DNA from 3 places in the Pseudonocardia zijingensis genome. Region 3 is predicted to be linked to each of the others. Evidence: riboswitches for the same ligand, from Rfam matches in the RefSeq annotation. Region 3 holds a riboswitch; each other region holds the start of a gene.
The links. Region 3 has a riboswitch for thiamine pyrophosphate ahead of thiO (glycine oxidase ThiO). Riboswitches for the same ligand answer to the same signal wherever they lie in the genome.

Region 1 (2,172 bases), on a different contig from region 3:
GGGCTGAGAGGGTGGCTACGGCGCCGCCGACCGCACGAACCTGTCCGGGTAATGCCGGCGTAGGGAGGCGAGGATGACCGAGCCCACCGTGGGCACCAGACCCCCGACGGTGCTGACGATCGCGGGCACCGACTCCGGCGGCGGCGCGGGTGTCGCGGCCGACCTGCGGGCGATGGCCGCCTGCGGGGTGCACGGCTGCGTGGCGGTCACCGCGGTCACGGTGCAGAACACGCTGGGGGTCAGCGGGTTCCACCCGATCCCGCCCGAGACGGTGGCGGCGCAGATCGAGACGGTGGCCACCGACATCCCGCTGGGCGCGGCCAAGACCGGGATGCTCGCCGACACCCCGATCATCGAGGCGATCGTGGACGCCTGCGACCGCGTCGGCATCGGCGGCGACGGTGTCCCGCTGGTGATCGACCCCGTGGCGGCGTCGATGCACGGCGACCCGCTGCTCGCCGACACCGCCCTCGAGGCCTACCGCACGCTGCTGTTCCCGCGCGCGGTGCTGGCCACCCCCAACCTCGACGAGGTGCGGCTGATCGCGGGCGTCGACGTGCACGACCGCGCGGCCCAGTACGAGGCGGCCAAGGTCGTGCACGCCTTCGGCCCCCGGTACGTGCTCATCAAGGGTGGGCACCTGCGCGAGGACACCGACGTGTGCATCGACCTGCTCTACGACGGTCACACCTTCACCGAGCTGCCGGGTCCGCGGTTCGACACCGGCAACACCCACGGCGGCGGGGACAACATGGCCTCGGCCATCGCCTCCGGGCTGGCCCGGGGGATGACGGTGCCGGAGGCCGTCACGTTCGGGAAGCGCTACGTGGTGGAGGCCGTGCGCCACTCCTACCCCTTGGGGAAGGGCCACGGCCCGATCTCGCCGTTGTGGGCGGTGCGCAGCTGGTGGGAGCAGGACGTCTGATCTCGACGCGGCTGAACACATCGCGGGAGCTCGTGCACACCACGGGCTGAGAGGGCCGAGGCCGACCGCAGAACCTGTCCGGGTAATGCCGACGTAGGGAGAAGAAGAGCGATGAGCTCTGCCGTGCCGTCCGTCACGACCGGCCCCATCCGGGGCTCGCACAAGACGTACCTGGAGGGGCCGGACGGCATGCGCGTGCCGGTCCGCCGCATCGAGTTGTCCACCGGCGAGCACCACGACGTCTACGACACGTCCGGCCCGTACACCGACGACGGCGCCACGATCGACCTCGCCGCCGGCCTGCCCGCCCTGCGCGCGCCCTGGATCGCTGCGCGCGAGCCGGGCACCCAGCTCGCGCACGCGCGGGCCGGCGTGATCACCCCCGAGATGCGGTTCGCGGCGATCCGGGAGGGCGTGGACGCGGAGCTCGTGCGGTCGGAGGTTGCCGCGGGCCGCGCGGTGATCCCGGCCAACCGCAACCACCCGGAGTCGGAGCCGATGGTCATCGGCAAGCGGTTCCTGGTGAAGGTCAACGCCAACATCGGCAACTCCGCCGTGACCTCCTCGATCGAGGAGGAGGTGGAGAAGATGGTGTGGGCCACGCGGTGGGGCGCCGACACCGTCATGGACCTGTCCACCGGCAGGCAGATCCACGAGACGCGGGAGTGGATCCTGCGCAACTCGCCGGTGCCGATCGGCACCGTGCCGATCTACCAGGCCCTCGAGAAGGTGAACGGCGATCCCGCGAAGCTGTCGTGGGAGGTCTACCGCGACACCGTGGTGGAGCAGTGCGAGCAGGGCGTCGACTACATGACGGTGCACGCGGGCGTGCTGCTGCGCTACGTGCCGCTCACGGCGAAGCGCGTCACCGGGATCGTGTCCCGCGGCGGCTCGATCATGGCGGCGTGGTGCCTCGCCCACCACCGCGAGTCGTTCCTCCACACCCACTTCGCCGAGCTCTGCGACATCTTCCGCTCCTACGACGTCACGTTCTCCCTCGGCGACGGCCTGCGGCCCGGCTCCATCGCCGACGCCAACGACGAGGCGCAGCTCGCCGAACTGCGCACGCTGGGCGAGCTCACCGCGATCGCGCGGGAGAAGGACGTCCAGGTGATGATCGAGGGCCCGGGGCACGTGCCGCTGCACAAGGTCGACGAGAACGTGCGGCTGGAGGAGGAGTGGTGCGGCGGCGCGCCGTTCTACACCCTCGGCCCGCTCGCCACCGACATCGCGCCCGGCTACGACCA
Region 2 (2,172 bases), on a different contig from region 3:
GTCGAACACCCACCCCGAGTAGCCCGCCCACATCTGTGCCGTCTGCGTGCCCACGCGGCCGTTCTCGTCGCGCAGGAACCGCTCGGCGAGCATCTCCTGGCTGCGCGTCACGAGCTCCGGCTCGGTGAACGCTCCGGGGTTGGCATCCATGAGCAGCTGGGCGGCGCGGTCCGGGTCGTCGGCCGCGAGCTGGTAGCCCCGCTGGGCCGCCTGCACGAACTTCGCCGCGAGGTCGGGGTGCTCGGCCAGCCAGGGCGAGTTCCCGATCAGCAGCACGTTGTAGGCGTCCGGGAAGCCGTAGTCGGTGTAGGAGAACGTCTTGAGCGGCTGCCCGCGCAGCTCCGCCTCGATGCCCTCCCAGGCCACGAACGGCTCGGTGAAGTCGACCTCGCCCGCGTAGAGCGCCTCGTAGGCGGCGGTGCCGAGCACGACCGTGTCGAACTCGCCCCTGCCGCCGTCGGCCTGGATGACGGCGCGCATCTTCGGCTCCTCGTAGGCGGCGCCGAACCCGCCGTAGGTCGTGCCGTCGAGGTCGCGGGGCGAGGTGATGTCGGCCCGGTCGGCCCGCACCGCGATCTGCGTGGCCCAGTGCTGCAGCACGGCCATGACGGAGGTGATGTCGGCGCCCGCCGCCTTCGAGAACGTGAAGGAGTCCTGGAAGCTGACGCCGAACTCGGCGGCGCCGGAGGACACGAGTGTGTCGGGCGAGGTGTTGTTGTACGGCAGGAGCTGGACGTCGAGGCCTGCTTCCTCGAACCAGCCCTCCTGCTGGGCCACGAAGAGCCCGGTGTGGTTGGTGTTGGGCGTCCAGTCGAGGGCGACGCGGACCGTCTCCGACCCGCTGCCGCCGCCGCAGCCGGCCAGCAGCAGAGCCAGCACCGCGCCGAGGGCGGCCAGGATCCGGGGGACGCGTACGGGTGCCACGAGTTCCTCCCTACGCCGGTACTAACCGGGTCAGGTGCGAACGGTCAGCGGCCGGTCCTGCCGCCCTCTCAGCCTCGGAACGCGAGGCTCCCGTGGGTCGGCACGAGGATACGTCGTGGGGCGGCCCCGCTCACCCCGGCCCGCGGCCGAGTTCCCGCGCCCCGACCCCGCGACCGCGGCGCGAGCCGGTGTAGGCCCACGCCCGCAGCCTGCGCAGCGGCGGGGACGGGACCAGCTGCGGGTGGGTGTTGTGGACGGGGTCGAACGCCACCGGACCGCCCTCGTGCGGCGCCTCGAGCACGAGCCGCCCGACGGCACGGGTGACGCCGTGCTCCCGCTCGGTCAGGGTGAAGGCCATCGGCGCGGCGACGGTGGCGGGGTCGGCGCCCGAGGTCGCCAGCCGGTCCTCCGGCTCGAGGCCGAGCACCACCCTGGTGCCCGCGGCCGCGTACGGCATGAGCGTCGTGTACGGGCGCCGCGTCCACCCGTGCGACGGGACGAGCACCCGGTTGCCACTGGTGAAGAGCACGTCGAGCACGTGGCCGCCGATCTCGGTGCGCACGGCGACGCCGAGCAGGTCGGGCAGGCCGCCCGGCGTCCCGGCGCCCTTCGACAGCCGCACGAGCGCGGGCCGCTCGCCGGTGCCGCCGAGCGCGTTCGCGAGCACGGAGTCCCGCTCGGTCAGCGCGACGCGGGCGTCGAACAGGGCTCCGCGGGAGTGCAGCGCGGGCGCGGAGCGCCACCGCGCGACGCCCGCGAACGTCGCGGAGACGAGCTGGCGCAGACCGGGCACGGTGATGTCGTTCCCCGCCTTCCGCCGGGGGAACCGCTCAGCGCACCGCCCGTTCCCGCTGGAACGCCTGTTCTCGCTGGAACACGGTGAACAGGAACAGCAACGAGGGCACCAGGAGCAGGGCGCCCGCCCCGAGGACCCACAGCACCGTCGAGAGCACCGCGGGGTCGCCCGCCGCCGCGGCGACCGTCAGCCCGGGCAGCATGATCGGGTACTGCGCGACACCCCAGCCCCACAGGACCGCGGTGACGGCCAGCGCCGCGGTCAGGCGGACGAGCACGTAGCGGCGGGCGACCAGCAGCCCGAGCGACGCGACGCCGGCGAGCACGCTGACCACGGCGACCGGGAGCGCGCGGCCCGTGAGCCCGGCGAGGAGACCGGGTGCGTCCGCGCGGACGACCAGCAGCGCGGCGATCGTCGCGATGCCGACGAGCACACCGGTGCCGAGCGCCCGC
Region 3 (2,172 bases):
GACGGACGGCCAGTCGGCCCGCGGCACCACCTCGCCGTCGACGGCGACCGCGACCCCGTGCTCCGGGGCGCCGAGCACGGCGAGCGCGTCACGCACGCGAGCACCGTCTGCGAGCTCGCGCTGCTCTCCGTTGATCCACACCTGCACGTGCTACCTCCTCACCATCGAGAACCGGGCGGGGTCTGCGGCGCGCACCGGCTCGGGGACGGCGCCGCCGCGCAGCAGGGCGAGCACGGCGTCAGCGCTGACGGGCGCGAGCAGCATGCCGTTGCGGTGGTGGCCGGTGGCCACGAGCAGGCCGTGGGGGCCGAGCGCCCCGATCAGGGGCAGGTTGTCCGGGCTGCCGGGCCGCAGCCCCGCCGCGCTCTCCACCAGCGCGTACTCGGCGATGCCGGGCAGGATGCGTTCGGCGTCGCGCAGCAGGTCGCGCACCCCGCCGACGGTGACCTGCGTGTCGAAGCCGAGCTCCGCCTGCGTGGCGCCGATGACGAGCCCGCCGTCGTCGCGGGGGACGACGTAGACCGGTCGGCCGTCCACGAGCGCCCGCACCGTGCGCTGCGGCGGCGGGAAGGCCCCTGCCCGGTGCGCGATACGCAGGATCTCCCCCTTGACCGGGCGCACCAGGCCGTCGAGGGCCGGGTGCAGCGCGGCCGAGTGGGCGCCCGCGGCGACGAGCACGAGGTCCGACTCGACGTCGCCGCCGTCCGTGCGCACGCCGGTGACCTGCTCGCCGTCGTCGAGGACGGCCCGGACGGGCTGCTCCACGACCCTGGCGCCCGCCCGCTCGGCCGCGACGCGCAGCGCGGCCAGCAGCACGCGGTTGTCGACGGCGAGGTCGCTGGGCACCGACAGACCGCCGCGCACGTCCGGGCCCAGCGCGGGTTCGAGGCGGCGCAGCTCCCGCCCGGAGAGCCGCTGCACGTCGCGGCCCAGCCGGCCCAGGAACGTGGCGAGGGTGTCCAGCTCGGCGCGGTCGCCCGAGCCGGTGGCAGCGACCACCGTGCCGTCGGTGCGCAGCCCTGCCGGGCGCCCGGCGGCGGACTCCAGCTCGGCGGCGAACGCGGGCCAGGCCCGCACCGCGGCCTCGCCGAGTTCCAGCAGCTCCTCCTCGCCCGGCCACGCCTCCGTGACGGGCGCGAGCATGCCCCCGGCCACCCAGGAGGCCCCTGACGAAGGCGCGGGGTCGAACACCGTGACCCGCAGTCCGGCCTGCGCCGCGCGCCAGGCGCAGGACAGGCCGATCACGCCTGCCCCGATCACCGTCAACGAGTTCGACATCATCTCCGCTCCCTGCGCCGGCATGACCCGGATCAGGTTCGACGGTCGGGATCTGTCGGATCCCCTCTCAGCCCGCAGTACGGACTCCCGTGCGCCACCTTGCTCTTCACCCTACGCCGTGTCGTTGGCCTCCGCTTCGCTCCGGCGGGCTCGCAGGCTCTCCAGGCCCGCTCGCTCGTCGCCGATGCCTCCCTCGTTCCCGAGGCAACGCGTAGGGTCGCCGAGCGTGCCTGCCCTCGACGGCGCCACCGTGCGCAAGCGACTGGACGACGCCCGCCTCTACCTCTGCACCGGCGCCCGCCGCCGCACCGGCGATCTCGCCGGGTTCGCCGACGCCGCGCTGGCCGGGGGCGTCGACATCGTCCAGTTGCGGGACAAGGGCCCGGACGGCCCGCTCGAGGCCCGCGACGAGCTGGCCGCGCTCGAGGTGCTCGCCGAGGCGTGCGCCCGCCACGGCGCGCTGCTGGCCGTGAACGACCGCGCCGACGTCGCGCTCGCGGCCGGGGCGGACATCCTGCACCTGGGCCAGGACGACCTGCCCGTCCGGTGGGCCCGCGAGGTGGTGGGGGACGAGGTGGTGATCGGGCGCTCGTCGCACAGCCCGGAGGAGACGGCGGCCGCCGCCGACGAGCCGGGGGTGGACTACTTCTGCGTCGGCCCGTGCTGGCCCACGCCCACGAAGCCGGGCCGCCCCGCTCCGGGGCTCGATCTCGTGCGCACGGTGGCGAGTCGCGCGCCTGAGCGCCCGTGGTTCGCGATCGGCGGCATCGACCACGCCCGTCTCGACGAGGTGCTGGCGGCGGGTGCGAAGCGCATCGTGGTGGTGCGCGCCATCACCGAGGCCGAGGACCCACGCGCGGCGGCGGCGGCGTTCGCGGAGAAGCTCCGCAGCTG

Region 1: linked by a shared signal. The riboswitch ahead of thiC (phosphomethylpyrimidine synthase ThiC) and the one ahead of thiO (glycine oxidase ThiO) in region 3 are both predicted to bind thiamine pyrophosphate.
Region 2: linked by a shared signal. The riboswitch ahead of ACFPL3_RS18870 (ABC transporter substrate-binding protein) and the one ahead of thiO (glycine oxidase ThiO) in region 3 are both predicted to bind thiamine pyrophosphate.

Annotation. Positions count from the first base shown of each region.
Region 1 covers NZ_JBHSKO010000045.1:11,623-13,794, forward strand. The annotation lists gene thiD (bifunctional hydroxymethylpyrimidine kinase/phosphomethylpyrimidine kinase) at 74-925, shown strand; TPP riboswitch at 938-1,042, shown strand; gene thiC (phosphomethylpyrimidine synthase ThiC) at 1,037-2,172, shown strand, end outside.
Region 2 covers NZ_JBHSKO010000008.1:254,990-257,161, forward strand. The annotation lists gene ACFPL3_RS18870 (ABC transporter substrate-binding protein) at 1-924, opposite strand, end outside; TPP riboswitch at 915-1,028, opposite strand; gene ACFPL3_RS18875 (hypothetical protein) at 1,055-1,717, opposite strand; gene ACFPL3_RS18880 (cytochrome d ubiquinol oxidase subunit II) at 1,755-2,172, opposite strand, start outside.
Region 3 covers NZ_JBHSKO010000007.1:13,155-15,326, forward strand. The annotation lists gene thiS (sulfur carrier protein ThiS) at 1-147, opposite strand, end outside; gene thiO (glycine oxidase ThiO) at 151-1,281, opposite strand; TPP riboswitch at 1,271-1,379, opposite strand; gene thiE (thiamine phosphate synthase) at 1,505-2,172, shown strand, end outside.